DNA from 3 places in the Pseudarthrobacter sp. H2 genome. Region 3 is predicted to be linked to each of the others. Evidence: riboswitches for the same ligand, from Rfam matches in the RefSeq annotation. Region 3 holds a riboswitch; each other region holds the start of a gene.

Region 1 (6,016 bases), 390 kb from region 3:
CGGCGAAGTCCAGTCCGCCGCTGGCGTTGAGCCACTGCACCTGGGCGTCCAGGGTGACCAGGGTGGCCAGCGCCGGGGTGTTGTAGGTCTGGTTCAGCCGCGAGTTGTCGATGGCCGTCTGGAGGTCCAGGAAATCCGGGATCCAGCGGTCGCCGGCCTTGATCCGGGCGGCACGCTCCAGCGCTGCCGGGGAGAACAGGCCGAGCCACAGGCCGCCGTCGGAAGCGAAGTTCTTCTGCGGCGCGAAGTAGTAGACGTCGGCTTCGGCCACATCCACGTCCAGGCCGCCGGCGGCGGACGTGGCGTCCACCAGCACGAGCGATCCTTCATCGGCCCCGGCCACCCGCTTCACGGGAGCGGCAACACCGGTCGACGTCTCGTTCTGGGGCCACGCGTAGACGTCGACGCCGGCCTCCGCCCGGGCGGCGGGACGCGTGCCGGGCTCGGACGTGATGATGGAGGACGCGGCCAGGAAGGGTGCCTTGTTGGTGGCTGAGGCGAACTTTGAGCCGAACTCGCCGAAGGACAGGTGCTGCGCCTTGTTCTCGACGAGGCCGAAGCTGGCGATGTCCCAGAATGCGGTGGAGCCGCCGACGCCCAGGACCACCTCGTAGCCTTCCGGGGCGCGGAAGAACCCGCTGAGCCCGTTCCGGATGGAGCCGACCAGGTTCTTGACCGGCGCCTGGCGGTGGGAGGTTCCCAGCAGCGTGGCCGACGCCGCGGAGAGGGCCTGCATCTGTTCCGGACGGACCTTGGACGGTCCGGCGCCGAACCGTCCGTCCTGGGGCAGGAGGTTTGCGGGGATCGTGATGCTGGTGTCGCTCACAGTGGCTCCAATTTTCGGCTGGTTCGTAGCGTGGTGCGGGAGGTGGCTTGGCAGGATGGCTGAAGCGAAGCCTCCCTTTCATTCTGCCTGACTGTTCCGGGCTCGCGGGAACTCACGGGAAAGGCCCCGTCATAGTCCGGTCATTGGGAGCCGCCCGGAACCCGTGCCTGCGCCTACGCCGGCCGAGCCAGCCGCCCGGAAGATTATCCAGAGTAATTCAAAATAGGCTAAGCTGTCCTGCGAACGTACGGCGGACCCCGCCAAGGCGCATCCTGCACGCGGTACGGTGGGAATGACGCACGGACGGCGCTCGAGGAGCTGAGCTGAATGACGGATCTGATTGATACCACCGAGATGTATCTTCGGACCATTCTGGAACTTGAAGAAGAGAACATCATCGCGCTCCGCGCCCGCATCGCCGAACGGCTCCGCCACTCCGGGCCCACCGTCTCCCAGACCATCGGGCGCATGGAGCGCGACGGCCTCGTCGTCGTTTCCGGCGACCGGCACCTTGAGCTGACGGAAACGGGCCGGAAACGCGCCATCGAAGTCATGCGCAAGCATCGCCTCGCCGAACGCCTGCTTGCCGACGTGATCGGCCTCGACTGGGCCTACGTCCACGAGGAAGCGTGCCGGTGGGAACATGTGATGAGTGAACGCGTCGAGCGGCGCATCTTCGACCTGCTCAACCACCCGACTGTCTCCCCGTACGGAAATCCGATCCCCGGGCTTGCCGAGCTCGGCGGCCTGCCGTCCAAGGCCCGCACCGACGGGGTGGTGAACCTGCTGGAAGCCATGGCCGGCTACGGCGCGGGCTCGCGGATCACCGTCAACCGCCTGGCCGAGCCGATCCAGGTGGAGCCTGAACTGCTGGTCCAGCTCGATGAAGGCGGAATCAGACCGGGCGCCCGGGTCTCCTTGGAACGGGTGGGAGAGTATATTTCGGTCCGCGTGCCGGACATCGAGGGTGCCCTGGAGCTGCCGCCTGAGGTGGCCGCCCATGTGTTTGTGACGGTCGGCTGACCTCCGGGGCTGCCGGACATGGGACGTCCCGTGAGTTGTGCATGTCGAAGATCACGGAGTTATTACCGGTCGGTTTAATCGCCTATAGTTAAGGCCACTACCGATACCAAAGCGTTACCTGATCCGAAGCCGAGCCCTGCCAGCGGATCAGTCGCAGAGTCACCTGCTGGCAGGGGCGGGGGAACCATTTCCGGCTGTTTTTCCAACAGTCTCGGGGTGAAGTCCGTCAGCAGCATGCACACTCCACCGAGGACCCCCGGGATGCCTCTGTGCCTGGATGCTTGCCCTGGCGGGCCGGGTCTTTGATCTCTCTGACCCGAATCCGACAGCTAACTTCGCAGGCTATCCAGAGAGGAACCGTTCTTGACCACCCAGACCACCAGGGGCCGTCGCCGTGCGACCGGTCCCGCTCCGGAGCCGCGTCCGGCAGCGGCCCTGCAGGCCGCCCGCCCGCGGGACGCGCAGCGTGATGAACGCCGGGGCCGCCGAAGTCCGTTCCGCCAGGTAACGGACTTCGCCGCCGCCAGCGGTGTGGGGCAGAAGGCAGGGATCGCCCTCGCCGCCACGGGCCTGGTCCTGACGGTCGCGCTCCCCGCCACCGGCCCGGTGATGGCCACCGGCCCCGGAACTCCCGCCGCAGCCCAGCCGGACGTGACCGCCGCCGCCGCCAAGATCGATTTCAGCCGCACGGCCGTCAGCACCAAGGGCGATCCGGACGGAAAACTCAAGCAGCTCCTGAGTGCCCAGTCCGTCGGCACCATCACACGCGCCGCGTCGGCCGGCACCCTCGGCGCCCCGCTGGAGCAGATGGTCACGGCCTCGCCCTTCGGCTACCGCGTCAGCCCGATCACGGGCGGCGCCGGCGAGTTCCACCGGGGCCAGGACTATGCGGCCCAGTGCGGAACGGCAGTCCACGCAGCGGCCAGCGGCACCGTGACGTTCTCGGGCTGGCACCCTTACGGCGGCGGAAACCGCATCGTGATCGACCACGGCAACGGCCTGGAGACCACCTACAACCACTTGTCCTCGTCCTCCGTCCATGTCGGCCAGAAGGTCTCCCGAGACGACATCATTGCGATGAGCGGCACCACCGGCGCCTCCACCGGCTGCCACCTCCACTTCGAAGTGATGGTCAACGGCGACGTCGTTGACCCGCTGGGCTGGCTCTAGGCCAAGCCGATGGATTACTCTCGAATTCCTCTGACACGCCGTGATCTGAATGTGACATTGAATCCGGACTCCTGTACCGTATGAGGTACGCCAACTCCTCCGGAGTTGGCGCTCTTGAGTGGATTGCCTAACTCTGCCACCGCTCAAGGTCCGTTCGCATGACATCGTCTGGCAGGGGCGGGGGAACCAATTTTGGTCTTCGCAAGAAGGCCTTGGGGTTAAGTCGCAAAGCTTCCGAAGGAAGCAGCGTGGCCGGGTGACTCCCATCCGAATCCGACAGCTCACCTCGCAGGCATTGGGAGAGGCTACTTTCGTGACTTCACGCCACAATGCTGCGCGCCACCGCGCTGGCGCGGCTCGTACGAGCCCGCTGAAATCCAAGTCCCGTGCTGCCCTTGCCGGCGCCCGGATTGGAGCTCACACCGCCGTCTCGATCTCTACTGAGACCGGCCCGCAGGCCAAGCACCTGCATGCAGTTCCCGCTTTTGGCGCGTCTTCGCAGTACACCCTTCGCTAAGTAACCCATTCGGGGCGATCCGGCGTACCCCCAAGATGCCGGAGCGTCCTCTGTTCGCGCCCAAAAGGCGCGATCCAAGGATCACGAAAGAGAGAACTTCATGACTACTCGTGCAATCGCACGGCACCGCGCCGAGGTCACCAAGACCAACTCGCTTGCTGTCATCGCCAAGGCTGTCGGCGACAACGCCGGCGGCATGGGCCGCCAGGCGGCCGTCATCGCTGCCGCATCCGGTCTGGTCCTGACCAGCGGTATCGCAGCCAACGCTGCCGAGACCAACGTTCAGCGCGAATCCACCTCCGCTTCCGCCCTGGACGTCCAGTCGGCTGCGCCGGCAACGATTTCCGCTGCTTCCACGATTGCGATCTCCTACGAGAAGCCGGCCGTGTCCACTTCGCCGGCTCCCGTCGTCGAGGCCGCCAAGCCCGTGGTCAAGGTCCAGGACTCGACCGGCGCCGCTGCGACCGGTGGCACCCAGCTCGCAGCCGCGGGCTCCGCGCTGGCACCGGCCGGCATCGGCAGCGGCGCAACCGTCGCTGCTGCAGCCTACGCACAGATCGGCGTTTCGCAGGACTGCACCGCGCTGGTCACGAACGCCCTGGCTGCGGCTGGCGTCAACTTCCACGGCTGGCCGGCAGGTTACCTGTCCCTGGGCCGTACCGTGAGCGCCGCCGAGGCACAGCCGGGCGACCTCGCCTACTACCAGAACGGTGGCGCGGGCATGGCCCACATCGCTGTTTACGTCGGCAACGGCATGGCCGTCCACGGCGGCTGGAACGGTGGAACCACGTCCCTGCAGACCGTCAACGTCGGCTCGGGCCCGGTCTTCATCCGCGTCGGCGGCTAGGCCGCAGGCTCAACCCAGCTGCAACCCGGCCTCAACAGGCTGGATCAGCTCAAGATTTGAAGAGGACCCCTGCCCCTGCGGCAGGGGTTCTTTGCATTGCCGGGGAATGAATTTCCCGGATCACGGACCGGGGCGGCCGAAAAAATTCGGTGATACGGCACCTGAGTGTTTACTCTTGTGGTGTCGATCCATAGCCCGACCATGCAGAGGGCAGCCGGCCCTCGTGCCCCTGGCGGGTGCGGCCGTGAAGAGGTATGTGCATGCGCACGCTCGTTCTGAATGCTGGATATGAACCCCTGGCGGTTGTTACCTTCCGCCGGGCGCTTGTTCTTGTGTTGACCGGAAAGGCCAGTGTGGTGGCCGAAGGGGAGGAGCCCGTCGTCGGGCCCCAGGACATACTGGGCCGGCCCTCGGTCATTCTCCTGCACCGCTACATCAGGCCCCGCTACAACACGATAACGGCGGTCAGCCGGCGCGGTGTGCTCCGCCGGGACGGGCAGCGCTGCGCCTATTGCGGGAAGGGCGCCCACACGGTGGACCATGTCCACCCGAAGTCCCGGGGCGGGGCGGACTCGTGGGAAAACCTCGTGGCCGCCTGCCTGCGCTGCAACAATGCCAAGGGGGACCACACCCCGGCGGAAATGGGCTGGAAACTGGGCTTTGTCCCGGCGCCGCCGAAGGGCACGAGGTGGCAGATCAAGGAACTCGAAAAGCCGGCGCCGGACTGGGATCCCTTTCTGCTGCCGGAATCCGCGGCCTGAAACCGGCCCCCGGAAGGGCGCACCGGCGCAGCCGGACGAGCACAGCCGGAGGGGCGCACCCGTCCGGCCCGTGGCCGGGCTAGGCTGGGCCGGTGGAATTTGATGCGGTTATTCTCGCCGGGGGGCGGTCCTCCCGTTTAGGCGGCGCGCCCAAAGCCGGACTCCGGTACGACGGCGCCACCCTCCTCGATCTCGCGCTGCAGGCGGCCCGCGGCGCACAGGCGATCGCCGTCGTCGGCCCGGACCCGGGGACGCTGCCGGCCGGCGTGCTGAACTGCCGGGAGGACCCGCCGTTCGCGGGTCCGGCCGCAGCCATCGCCGCCGGGCTCTCCGCCCTGGAACAGGACTATGCCGCCCGCCGCGCCGCGGGCCCGGCACCCCTGACCCTCGTCCTGGCGTGCGACATGCCGCGCGTGGACACGGCGGTGCGGTCGCTCGCCGCAGCCGTGGACGACGCCGGACAATCCGGCCGAGACGGCGTCATGGCGCTCTCCGCCGACGGACGGAAACAACCCCTGATCGGTTTCTATGGCACGGCGGCGCTGCACCGCTCCGCCGCGGAAGCGGCTCACCGGGGTGCGCTGAAAGACGCCTCGGCATTCGCCCTTCTTGCTAGTCTTGAGGTGCGGGCAGTTCGTGTCCCCTCCGGTTCCACAGACGATGTGGACACCTGGGACGACGCCTCCGCCCTGGGGGTAACCGGCCGGATCCAGGGCAACGATCCGGGCGGCCGGCCCGGAGCTCCGCAGCTGAACTCGACTTTGGAGGCAAACGGTGAAAAGCCAGGATGAAACGCTGGAAGACTGGTGCCGTGCGCTGCTCCAGGCACTGGAGCTGGAAGACGTCGAGATCGACATCAACGAGGTCCTTGC
Region 2 (6,016 bases), 2.2 Mb from region 3:
CCTTGCCCCGAGCCGGAGGTTTCCATGCCTGAACCCGCGCCTGCTGACCGATTGACAGCACCCCATGACCGCTCCGCCACGCATCCCGCCGGTCCGCGCCCGGCTGGCAGCACGCAGTTTTGGGCCCTCCCGCAGGCGCGCCACTGGCTCCTGCTGGGCATTCTGCTGTCCGCCGCGGTCCTAGCACTGGGTCTGACCGCGCAGGTGGTGCCCGGCGGCAGTACGGCCGAGCTGGCCGTGGACCAGGACCTTAGCCAGCACCACGCCGCCGCGCTGACCGTGGTGGCGATGGCGCTGAACCTGGTGTTCGGCCCGGCGGCCGGCGTCGTCCTGATCGCCGTCGTCGCGCTTTATCTCTGGCTGGTCCGCCGTGACCTGGTCAAGGCTGTTGCGTTCGGCCTCGTGGCGTGCTCCGGCTGGGCGGCCAGCGAGTTCTTCAAGCTCGTCGTTGCCCGCCAGCGGCCCGATCCCGCACTGCTCTTCGATCCGCTCGCGCCGGAAACGGGCTCCAACAGTTACCCCAGCGGCCACGTTTCGTTCGCTGTCGCGCTGGGCTTTGCGCTGTATTTCCTGGCCCGCGGAACACGCTGGGCCAGGGTCACCGCCGTCGCCGCTGCGTTGATGGCCCTCGTGGTGGCCTGGTCGCGGCTGTACATCGGCGTCCACTACCCCACCGATGTGGCCGCCTCGTTCCTCGCGGCGAGCGCGGCGGTGTTGCTGCTGGCCGGGCTGTGGAACCGATTCACTCCCCGCATTCTGGACCGCCTGCCGTCCGCAGCATCCATTCGATCCACCCGACCCTAAGGAAGTGGCCATGCACAGCATTTACGCTTCAGGACTGGCTCCGGTCCTCTCCGCCGCGGCCGGAACCCCCTCGCTCCTTGACCCGGCGAGCCTGCTCGAGGGCCTCGGCCCGGCGGCGCTCGGCGTCATCGGACTGATGGTGTTCATCGAATCCGGTGTGCTGTTCCCCTTCCTGCCCGGGGATTCGCTGCTCTTCACCGCCGGCCTCCTGCATCAGCAGCTGCAGCTGACGCTGCCGGTGCTGATCGGCGTCGTCACCCTGGCCGCCATAGCGGGCGACCAGGTCGGCTACCTGCTGGGACGGAAGTTCGGCCGCAGATGGTTCAAGGACGATGCCCGGATCCTGAAGACAGCCCACCTGGCCACCACCGAGGACTTCTTCCGCCGTCACGGCGGGGCCGCCGTCGTGCTGGCCCGTTTCGTGCCCATGGTCCGGACGTTTGCGCCGTTGAGCGCCGGCATCGCCCGCTACGGGTACAGGTCCTTCGCGCTCTGGAACATTGTCGGGGCCCTGGCGTGGAGTGTGTCCGTGACCCTGCTGGGCACGTGGCTGGGGCATTTTGAGATCGTCGCCAAGAACATCGACGTCATCGCCGTGGTCATGGTCCTCATCTCGGTCCTGCCGTGGGGTGTCCAGCTCCTCAAACGCCGGCGCCGGAACCGGGTCTCCGGCGTTGATGACCCCAACGAACCCGCCCGAAACACCGCTGGCCTCCCCTACGACACGGCGGACGGCATGCCGGCGGAGGGCCTGGCACGGAAGAATAGCTGACATGACTACCGCTGACGGCCGGCCGGCCCTGCTCCTGGTGGAGGACGACGCCGTCCTGGGGCCGCTCATCGCCGAGCTGCTGGAGCCGGACTACCGGATCCGGCTTGCCGCCAACGGCCAGGACGGACTGCACCTGGCGCTGACCCAGGCCTGGGACGTCATGGTGATCGACCGCGGCTTGCCCGTGATGGACGGTGTCACCCTGATCAAGGCGTTGCGGGCTAAGGGGATTTCCACGCCCATCCTGGTTCTGACGGCGCACGGGGATACCTCTGAGAAGGTCACGGGCCTGGACGCGGGCGCCAATGACTACGTGACCAAGCCGTTCGACGCCGGCGAGCTGGCGGCGCGCCTGCGCGCCCTGACGCGCACCTTCGCCCCGGCTTCGACCCCGGCCTCGACGCCGGTGAGCATCGGCGACTGGGAACTCGATCCGGCGTCGCGCTCGGTGCGCTCCGTTTACGGGCGGCTGGTGTCCCTCACCGCGAAGGAGGGCGAACTGCTCGGGGCCCTGGCCGCGGAACCCGGCCGGGTTTTTACCCGGGAGGAACTGCTCGGCCGGCATTTCCACCCCACCGACCAGCCTGGCGTGATCGACACCTACGTCCACCACCTCCGCCGGAAGATCTCCAGGACCGTGGTGCGCACGGTCCACGGCGTCGGCTACCAGATCGGCGACGCCCTTGAATAGGCGGACGCGGCCGGCTGGCGAAGCGGACCAGGAAACCCTGCGCAGGGCCTCGCTCAAGGTCGCCTTGCGGATCAGCGCGGCCTGCGCCGTGTTGGTCCTCTGCCTCCTCGCCGCCGCGACCATCTATCTGGTGAACAAGCTGGCGCACCCGGATCTGCCTGGCGCAGCGGCGGGGCCGGCCTATACCTATCTCGACTCCAAAGACCTGGTCGAGGCCATGGTCATCGCCGGAGTGGCAGGCGTCGCGCTCGCCGGCATCGTGGGGTGGTTCAGTGCGCGCAGCGCCATCCGGCCGCTGGGCGAAGCGCTGGCCCTGCAGCGGCGGTTCGTCCAGGATGCCAGCCATGAGCTGCGCACGCCCCTGGCCATCCTGGACGCGCGCATCCAGCTCGCCCAGCGCGACGCGGCGCCGGACTCCAAACCAGGCCAGGCCCTGGGCAGGATCCGGGAGGATGCGGCAACACTCACGGGGATCGTCAACGAACTGCTCCTGGCGGCGACCGGCTCGACACCGGATCCCCCAAAGGAACCGGTGGACCTGGCCGACGTCGCCGCGTCCGTCACCGAAAGCCTCCAGGAGCTCGCGGCGCGGCAGGACATCCGGCTTGCCGTTACCGCGGGGTCTTCCGGGGGCCTGGCCGCGGGGTCCTCCGCAGGGCCGCCCGACGGCGGCCGGGCGCTGGCCCGGATCGAACGGAGCTCCGTGCGGCGGGCGGTGCTCGCCTTGGCGGACAACGCCCTGGCCCACACCCCGCCCGGCGGGCGGGTCACCATCAGCACGGCGGTGGAAAAGAATCACGCCGTGATCACCGTGGCGGACACGGGATCCGGGATCACGGGTGTGGACCAGGCCCGGGTCTTTGACCGGTTCGTCAGGACCCCCGGCGCGGATGGATCCGGGGGCCAAAGAAGCTTCGGCATCGGCCTGGCCCTGGTCCGCGAGATCGCCACCGCCGCCGGCGGCACCGTCGAGGTAACCCGGACCGGCCCGGAGGGAACCACGATGAAGCTTGCGCTTCCGCTGGCTGCGGGCTGAGTCATGGGCCGTGGTGGGCTAATGCCCGGCCCACGCGACGGGCCGCGCCCCAGCCCGCAATCAGCCGCCCCCAAGGCAGCTGATCACCGGGCTTCATCCACAGGGCTCAGGCGCGTTGGCTCAGGAGCTTTGCCTCGGTCGCTTAGGCGCGGACGAAGGTCACACCGCCGGTGGCGGTCAGCCAGGACAGCGGGTGGACCACGGTGGCGTTGACGTAGTTCATGCCGCCGCTGATGACCTGGCCGTTGCCGGCGTAGATGCCCACGTGGCCGCTCTGGACCACCATGTCACCGGGGGCGGGCGTTGCCACAACGGTGCCCTGGCTCAGGAACTGCTGGGGGCCGAGGTCACCGACCGGCTTGCCGGCGGCGCCGAGCGCCTTCTCCACCATGGCGGTGCAGTCCTGCGTGATGCCCAGCTGGCCGTAGGCCGCGGCGAGCATGGCCGCGCCTCGTCCGGCGGCGGCAGGAGCAGCTGCCGGAGCAGCGGCGGGGGCCGGTGCTGCCTGGACGTTCACCGCGGCCTTGGGAGCTGCGGGGGCCTGGGCCACGACGGCGGCAGGAGCAGCGGCTGCCACGGGCTTGGGCTGTTCGATGACCGGAGCCGGCGTGGAGGCCACAGCCGGACGCTCGAAGCTGATCTGCACGCCGGCATCGGCGGTAAGGGGCGCGCCGAGCTGGCCCTTGACGTCAACGGACGACGCCGGCACCGGGTTGCGTTCCGCGGGCACCTCTGCGGCGTTGGCGGCCATGGCGCCGCTGAGGACGAGACCGGAGGCGGCGGCGATGACGGCGGCCTGGCGGCCGATGATGCCGGCGTTGCGCTTGGTGCGGGTGGTGAAGCGGTTGGAATTGGTCGTGCTTGAAGACATGAATGTAGCCTCTCCCAATGCCTGCGAGGTGAGCTGTCGGATTCGGATGGGAGGCACCCGGCCGCACTCGGGCCCGCAGTTGCGGGCCGTGCGGCTTCACCCCAAGACCTGCGTAACAGCAGATCAAAAGTGGTTTCCCCGTCTCTGCCGGACGTTTGGTACGAGATGCCCCGGGCCGCGGCAGAGTTAGGCAATCGGCTGGGGAGTGCCCGTATCGGAGACAACAGGCACTTATCCACCGTACGGGGAAGACGGCCCATTGTCACATTCAGGTAACGGCCGGGCGGTTCTGGCCGGCCGTTCCCTCTCGGGATGGTAGGGCCCCAGGCATATGATGATGCCATCAGCCTGTCCCCGAAGCGGAGGCCCGACATGACCAGCCCCTGTGTCGCCATCTGTCAGCTGAGCAGTCAGCCGCAGGAGGACTTTGACGTCAATACCGAGCTGTTGATCCTGGAGGGAAAGGAAGTCCGCGTAGGGACGTGGGACGCCGAACCCCGGGACGGCGGCTTTGACGTCCACGTCCTCAACGACCGGGTGGACGCCCTGGGGTTCATGGTGGTCACGGACTGGGAGTTCCTCGACGGCAGGGCCTACGCAGTGGTGGAACGCCGGCCCGGCGGGTAAAGCCTGCGGTCGAGCGCTTGTTGGACGGGACGGGATTAGGCTCATTCCATGGCCAAAGACTCCAGGAAAAGTGATGACGCGGCATCAGTTATCTGGCTCCCGGAGCCCGAGGAGCATGACTACCCGGCCGCGGAGAGATACCTTGCGCTGCTGACCGACGCCATCAATGCAGCCCTAATCGTGCAGTCCATGCGCAACGCCCCGGTGACGCACCAGCTCGCGAAAGACATTCTGCGCGCCTCCGGGCTGCCGCTCCTTACGCCGCAAAACGCCCACGTCGCCGCGGATCTGGCCAAGATCGCCACCGGAAAAAAGCTGTCCCCGGTGCTGCTGGTCCGGGGAAACATGAACGCCGGCGTCGCAGCGCAGATCGCGGACGGGTACCACCGGGTCTGCGCGTCCTATCTGACGGACGAGAACACGCCCATCCCCGTCAAACTGGCCGATCCGGGGACCCAGGTTCCGGCCAGGCCGGGCGCGCGGTGACGTTCCTGTCCCTGGCGCTGATCGCCGCCGTCGCCCTCGCCGGCCCCCTGCTCGCCCTGCCGGTGCGCTGGCGGCTGCCGGTGGTCCTGGGCGAGCTGCTGGCAGGCATCGTGATCGGGCGGACGGGGCTTTCCCTGGTCGATTCGGAAGATCCCACGTTCAGCCTTCTGGCGAACATGGGTTTTGCCCTGATGATGTTCGTGGCAGGATCCCATGTGCCGCTCAGGGATCCGCAGATCCGCTCCGCTCTCGGTAAGGGCTTCGGCCAGGCCATCGCTGCGGCGATCGCGGCTGCCGTCATCGGAACCGGGATGGGCTTGGCTTTCGGCACAGGGCACGCTCCCCTGTACGTGGTATTGCTGGCGTCCTCGTCCGCTGCCTTGGTCCTCCCGATTGTTGATTCCCTGCGTCTGGGCGGGCCGTCCGTGGTGGCCATGACAGCACAGGTGGCCATCGCCGACATCGCCTGCATCGTGGCGCTGCCGCTGGCCGTGGATCCGCCGAACGCCGGCCGCGCCGCGCTGGGAGCACTCGCGGTGGCGGCGTGCGCCGCTGTGCTCTTTTTCGTCCTGCGCTCGGCGGAGCGCAGCGGCACCCGCCAGCGCGTGCACCAGCTCTCGGAAGACCGCAAGTTTGCCCTGGAGCTCAGGGTCCAGCTGTCCCTGCTCTTCGCGCTGGCGGGGGTGGCCACCTTCGGACACGTGTCAGTGATGCTGGCAGGCTTTTCCT
Region 3 (6,016 bases):
CTGGGGGCGAATGCCTAGAAACCTTTGGGGTGTAAAAGTTAGGCGTGCATTCGACAACAGCGCATCTCGGTTACAGCGGGTGTGCTGATCCAGGAAGCTGCGGGTGCAGGTGCTGTTGAGTTCTTGTTCACAATTGAAGTGTGCATCGTAACAATGGGAACTTGCAAGTAACAAAGGGCCGCAGGTTCCACATCCTGAGACAGAATGCCGAAATGTAGTGCAAGTCACAATTCCGTATGGACGATGAAATAAGACATATTTAATGCCTTTAGGAGGTCGATCGGGACCATCGTCGAACATTGTTCGGCGATGACCCCGTTGTCTCCGGAATCCTTCACTGTAATGTAACCCGGCGAAACTGTCCTGCCCGCGCAACCTCTGTCCACCGTCCACGGAGTGGCCGCGCTGTCCGGCCCGGGCCTGGCTTCGGGCTGCGGACTGCGGGGGATGTTTTCTCCGGTCCGGGCCCGTTAAGGCTCAGTTCGTCAGGATTAGTTGGCTCAGTTCCTCAGGCTCAGCTGGCTCAGTTGGTCTGGCCGGTGGCAGCCGCCGTTGCCGCCACCACCACCGACTCAGCTGCGTAGTCAGCACCGTTCTTGACGGCCACGATCCGCACCGACGCCCCGGCGACGATGTCCGCCACGCCCAGCTGGCTGCCGGTACTGCCTCCGCCTTGCTGACGCCTTTGTTGCTGCCTGCCCACGACCACATCGGCGCCCAGCGGGTAGCTGCGCGTGAAGCCGTCGCTGCTCTTCACGGTGACGGAACCCTGGCTGATCTCGGTCACGGTGCCGAGCTGTTCGGCCTTGGCGACGTAGGCGCCGCCCTGCAGGACGACGTACTCGGCGTGCACGGCAGCGGTAAGCCCCCCGCCTACGCCGCCGGGCGCGAAGTTACCGGCGCCGCCCTGGCCGCCGGTGCCGCCCGGGGCGAAGCCCTGCCCGCCGGTGCCGCCCGGGGCGAAGCCCTGGCCGCCGGGGCCGACGGGTGCCGTTCCGGCGGCTGCCGTTCCATCGGCCGCCGCCGAATTGGACGTCAGGGCGTAGACCCCGAATCCGGCACCGGCCGCGAGCACCACGGCGGCACCGGCGACGACGAGGCCGCGCTTGAGGGTCCAGGGTTTCGCGGTCGGACTTCCCCGTCGAGGTACCCCCGCCGCGCCCCGGCCCTGGGCCGGCCCGGCCAAATCCTGCGGCGGTGCGCCCCAACCGGGGGCACCCGAACCGGGGGCACCCGAACCGGGCGCACCCCACCCGGGCGCCGCGGCGCCGTCCGGGGTGGTTTCCGGCACGGGCCCGGGCTGCTGTCCGCTCATGGCGTTCTCCTTCAATGGGGACGGAATCGAGGTCCCCATCAGGGTGCTGGGCAATCCTGTGCCTGCGCTGTGCGGCTCACCAGCCGTGGCTGTGACCTGCCGGCCGCCGCGAAAGGCCGCCGGTGCACCGGCTGCCGGCTCAGCAGATGCCCGCGGATGCACCCAGCTCGCTACGCTGGGATTCACAGGCGCCGCACAGGATCCGCAAAGCCGCACCTAACGCCCAGAACAGAGAGTTGTCCCATGGCCACTTCACACTCCATGACCAACAACCTTCCCCAGCTCACGCATCCGGACGGCTCGCCCATCCGCGCGCTGGTCGTGGACGACGAGCCCAGCCTGTCCGAGCTCATGAGCATGGGCCTGCGGATGGCAGGCTGGTCCGTGGCCGTCGCCGCCGACGGTCCCGAGGCGGTCAAGCTTGCCAAGGAGTTCCGCCCGGACGTGCTGGTGCTCGACGTCATGCTTCCCGGGTTCGACGGCGTGGAGCTGCTGGGCAGGATCCGCGCCTTCGCGCCGGAGGTGCCCGCCCTGTTCCTGACCGCCAAGGACGCCGTGCAGGACAAGATCACCGGCCTGGCCGCCGGCGGGGATGACTACGTCACCAAGCCGTTCAGCATGGAGGAAGTACTGCTGCGCCTGCACCGGCTGGTGCAGCGCTCCGGTGTCGCCGCCATGGACACCGCGGAACTCGTCGTCGGGGACCTCGTCCTCAACGTCGACACCCGGGAAGTCACGCGGGCCGGCGCGGAACTGCACCTCACGGCCACGCAGTTCGAACTGCTGCGCTACCTCATGGAGAACCCCAAGCGCGTCATCAGCAAGGCCCAGATCCTGGACCGGGTCTGGGACTATGACTTCGGCGGACAGGCCAACATCGTCGAGCTGTACATCTCCTACCTGCGCAAGAAGGTCGACGCCAACCACACGCCCATGATCCATACGGTGCGCGGGGCCGGGTATGTCCTGAAGCCGGCAGAGTAGCCGGTGCCCACCCTCTCCGGCGCCAGCCGCCCCCCGGGCCGAGACTGGCGCAACCCCTCCACCTGGCATCTGCGCACCCGTCTGGTCCTCGTTGCGATGGCCCTGCTCGTGGCCATCTGCGGCGCTGTCGGACTGTTCAGCTATGCCTCCATGGACCTCTTCCTCACCCGTCAGCTCGACACCCAGCTTGACCAGGCCTCCGGCCGCGCGCGGGAATTCGGCCGTCCGGCCCCGGGAAACACCGGGGTCGGCCGGCCGGATCCCCTCGAGGCGCGGGGCCAGGGCATCGGCACCCTCAACGCCCGGATCCTGGGCGGCGCGGTCAGCAGCGCCGGTTTCCTTGCCGAGGACGCCACCCGGAAGGGCCTGTCCCCCGACGACGGCCATGCCCTCCTCGCCCTGACGCCCAACGGCATCCCCGTGGACCGCACTCTCTCCGCCGGCGCCTACCGGCTGACCGCCGTGCAGGCACCCTACGGTGACGTGATCGTCACCGGGCTGCCGCTGGCCGACAAGCAGAACACCCTGACCTCACTGGTCTGGACCATGGTGGTGGTCTCCGCCGGCGGCCTCGTGCTGATCGGCCTCGCCGGGACCGCGCTGATCCGGCGGACCATGAAACCGCTTGAGCAGCTGTCCGAGGTGGCCACCAAGGTGTCCCGCCTCCCGCTCGACGCCGGCGAGGTGGCACTCGCGGTGCGGGTCCCGGCGTCGGCCGCCCATCCCGGAACGGAAGTGGGCAGCGTGGGCTACGCGCTGAACCAGATGCTGGAGAACGTCTCCAACGCGCTCGAGGCGCGGCAGGTCAGCGAGATGAAGGTGCGCCAGTTCGTGGCCGACGCCTCGCACGAGCTGCGCACCCCGCTGACCGCCATCCGCGGCTACACCGAGCTGATGCGGATGACCGAGCATTTCACGCCGGACGGGGAAAGATCCCTCGCGCGGGTGCAGAGCCAGTCCGTGCGGATGACCACCCTGGTGGAGGATCTGCTGCTGCTGGCGCGGCTGGACGAGGGCCAGCCGCTGAAGCTCAGCGACGTCGACCTCACGCAGCTGGCGATCGAGAGCGTCAGCGACGAGAAGGTCATGGCCCCGGACCGTGTCTGGCAACTGGAGCTCCCGGAAGAACCGGTGGTGGTGCGCGGCGATGCGACCCAGCTCCACCAGGTGCTGGCCAACCTGCTCTCGAATGCGCGCAAGCACACCACGCCCGGGACCACGGTGGTCACCGGCGTGATGCGTTCGGCGGACGGCAGCGCCGTGCTGACGGTGATGGACAACGGCAGCGGGATCGCGCCCGAGTTCATCGGCCGGGTCTTTGCCCGCTTCGCGCGGGCAGACGCGGCGCGGAAGAACCCGGCGGTCACGACGGCGGCACCCGCCAGGGCGGAGGCGGCCATCACGGCCGGGGCGCCGGGGAAGACGGCCGCGATGCCTGCCGGCGGGCCCCCTGCCACCGCGGTCTCGCCCACCGCCGAGGGGACCAGCGGGCTGGGGCTGTCCATCGTGCAGTCGATCGCGGAGGCCCACGGAGGTACCGTCGAGGTCACCTCCCGGCCGGGCCGCACGGAGTTCGCCGTGCGCTTTCCGCCGGCCCCGCCAGGCGGTTAACGAAAGCGCGGCGGGCGCAAGCCGACGCACCGCCGTCGTGGTTCCTGTTATCAAAATGTGACTTAAGCTCCCGGCTCCTGTACCGTTTTTAGGGTGCGGCCGCCATTGGGGCCGCATATCCGGACGGACGCCAAACTCTGCCGCTTCCCGGATTCCGCTGGACCAGGCAGAGGTGGGGAACCCAGGTCCCGGGCATTTTGCACGCATGCGCCCTTGGGGTGAAGCCGACACGTGAAATTCCGTGCGGCCGGACTTCCCATCCGAACCCGACAGCTAACTCCGCCGGCGTTGAGAGGCGATTATGACTGAATCCAAGGTACAAACGCGCCCCGAGGGCGCCTTACCCAAATCCCGTTCCACCCACTCGCGCCACCGCGCCGAACCGGCCCGGCCCGCTTCAGCACTGTCCCGTTTTGCCGCCGGAATCGGCTCCACCGGCCGCCGCGCTGCCGTCGTCACCGCGGCCGCCTGCGTGGTGCTGGTCGGAGTCAGCGCTGCCGTCCAGGCCTCCGACACCGCCGCCCCGAACGCCGGCACTCTGGCCTCCGAGGCGTCCCCCACGGCCGCAAATCCGCTGCCGAAGCTCAACTTCGAGAAGGCCCAGATCGCGGCGCAGCCTGCCACCGCAGCCGGAGGCAGCATCGCTCCCCAGTCCTCCGAAGTGAAGCCCGCGGAAACGCCGGCACCGGCACCGGTTCCAGCGGCGGCCCCTGCACCAGAACCGGCGGCGGCCCCGGCTCCGGCTCCTGCTCCGGCTCCCGCAGTGGCCCCGGCTCCCGCAGTGGCCCCGGCTCCCGCACCCCCTGTTGCCGTCGATGACCCCGCCGGGGCGCAGGCCTACGCCGCCGCCCAGCTCCCCGCCTACGGCTGGGCCGCCGGCGAGATGCAGTGCCTGACGAAGCTCTGGACCAAGGAGTCCGACTGGAAGACCACCGCCACCAACGCCAGCAGCGGCGCCTACGGTGTGGTCCAGTCCCTGCCGGCCGAAAAGATGGCGAGCGCCGGCGCTGACTATATGACGAACTACCGGACCCAGATCAACTGGGGCCTGGACTACGTCAAGGACCGCTACGGCTCCCCCTGCGGCGCGCTGAACTTCCACTACGCCCACAACTGGTACTAAGCCGGCAACAGCCAGCCGCTCAACCCGAGGCCCCGGATCCCCGTGATCCGGGGCCTCGGGTTTTCGCTTCCAAGGTTTTTGCAAGGTCCTGGAGGGAAGCTGGGGCACCGCCGCCTTCAATCGTCTTCCACGCGGCGCGCCCACTCCGGGCACAAAAAATCTAGGGAGCACAACATGAAAAAATGGGTAATTTCGACGGCTCTTGTTGCTGCGGCCCTCGCAGGAGCCAGCCCGGCCGCTGCGGCGCCACCGGAAGGGAAGGGCCCGCCGACGCCACCTGTTCCGGCTTCGGGGACCTTGACCAATTGCGGCTTTCCCGTCGACATACAGCTCACCGGTAAGGTCAAGAACATCACGAAGCCCAACGGCATAGTCATCAGCACGTCACCGGGCCTGAAGATAACACTGACGGCCAACGGCAAGACTCTCAATTACGTCATCACCGGCGTCAGCCGCTATGAATTCCTGAGCGACAGGATCGAAGTCACTTCCACGGGAAGGAACCTGCTCCTCCTCCCCTCCCCTGACGGCCTTTACCTGACGACCGGCAACGTCAACTATGCCCTCAACCTGGATTTCACGGAGTTGAGAAGATTCTCCGGATCGGGCACTGCAACCAACATCTGCCCGCTGCTCGCGCCCTGACGAAGTAGACCGCGGCGGCGGTGCACTTCCTTTAAGCCGAAGTTACGTCTGGCATGACGTGCGGAATCCCCGCGTTCTTCAGTTCTAGCGGTCGTTGCAACACCCCAGATTTTCGGGAGTTGCAACGACCTTGCCGTCTTCAAATCAAGAATCTTCTTTAAAGGGAAAATCGGGTCCTCCGCCCACGCCGTCACAGAAGAACACCTACAGGCGGTACTCGCAGGCCGAGAAGGATGAATTCTTCGCTGTGCTGGAGCGGCTGGAGTGTGCCGCCGCGGCGGCCAGAGAGCTCGGATTCAAGGCGGCAACGTGCCGCAAGTGGGTCCGGCAAGCAGGGA

What was found. A riboswitch is a leader RNA that binds a small molecule or an ion and turns the genes downstream of it on or off. The one in region 3 is predicted to bind cyclic di-AMP.
Region 1: it holds a riboswitch for cyclic di-AMP, as region 3 does, so the genes downstream of both, ACQCSZ_RS15805 (NlpC/P60 family protein) here and ACQCSZ_RS17530 (hypothetical protein) in region 3, are expected to answer to the same signal.
Region 2: it holds a riboswitch for cyclic di-AMP, as region 3 does, so the genes downstream of both, ACQCSZ_RS07480 (hypothetical protein) here and ACQCSZ_RS17530 (hypothetical protein) in region 3, are expected to answer to the same signal.

What each region holds. Positions count from the first base shown of each region.
Region 1 covers NZ_CP189594.1:3,385,415-3,391,430, reverse strand. The annotation lists gene serC (phosphoserine transaminase) at 1-826, opposite strand, end outside; gene ACQCSZ_RS15815 (metal-dependent transcriptional regulator) at 1,154-1,849, shown strand; cyclic di-AMP (ydaO/yuaA leader) riboswitch at 1,997-2,208, shown strand; gene ACQCSZ_RS15810 (M23 family metallopeptidase) at 2,213-3,019, shown strand; cyclic di-AMP (ydaO/yuaA leader) riboswitch at 3,169-3,328, shown strand; gene ACQCSZ_RS15805 (NlpC/P60 family protein) at 3,637-4,383, shown strand; gene ACQCSZ_RS15800 (HNH endonuclease) at 4,644-5,144, shown strand; gene mobA (molybdenum cofactor guanylyltransferase) at 5,237-5,935, shown strand; gene ACQCSZ_RS15790 (DUF6457 domain-containing protein) at 5,919-6,016, shown strand, end outside.
Region 2 covers NZ_CP189594.1:1,573,591-1,579,606, reverse strand. The annotation lists gene ACQCSZ_RS07500 (phosphatase PAP2 family protein) at 25-804, shown strand; gene ACQCSZ_RS07495 (DedA family protein) at 815-1,576, shown strand; gene ACQCSZ_RS07490 (response regulator transcription factor) at 1,578-2,267, shown strand; gene ACQCSZ_RS07485 (sensor histidine kinase) at 2,260-3,303, shown strand; gene ACQCSZ_RS07480 (hypothetical protein) at 3,446-4,174, opposite strand; cyclic di-AMP (ydaO/yuaA leader) riboswitch at 4,179-4,345, opposite strand; gene ACQCSZ_RS07475 (hypothetical protein) at 4,547-4,801, shown strand; gene ACQCSZ_RS07470 (hypothetical protein) at 4,850-5,287, shown strand; gene ACQCSZ_RS07465 (cation:proton antiporter) at 5,284-6,016, shown strand, end outside.
Region 3 covers NZ_CP189594.1:3,779,303-3,785,318, forward strand. The annotation lists gene ACQCSZ_RS17515 (hypothetical protein) at 524-1,315, opposite strand; gene ACQCSZ_RS17520 (response regulator transcription factor) at 1,559-2,299, shown strand; gene ACQCSZ_RS17525 (HAMP domain-containing sensor histidine kinase) at 2,303-3,910, shown strand; cyclic di-AMP (ydaO/yuaA leader) riboswitch at 4,056-4,213, shown strand; gene ACQCSZ_RS17530 (hypothetical protein) at 4,212-5,033, shown strand; gene ACQCSZ_RS17535 (hypothetical protein) at 5,208-5,678, shown strand.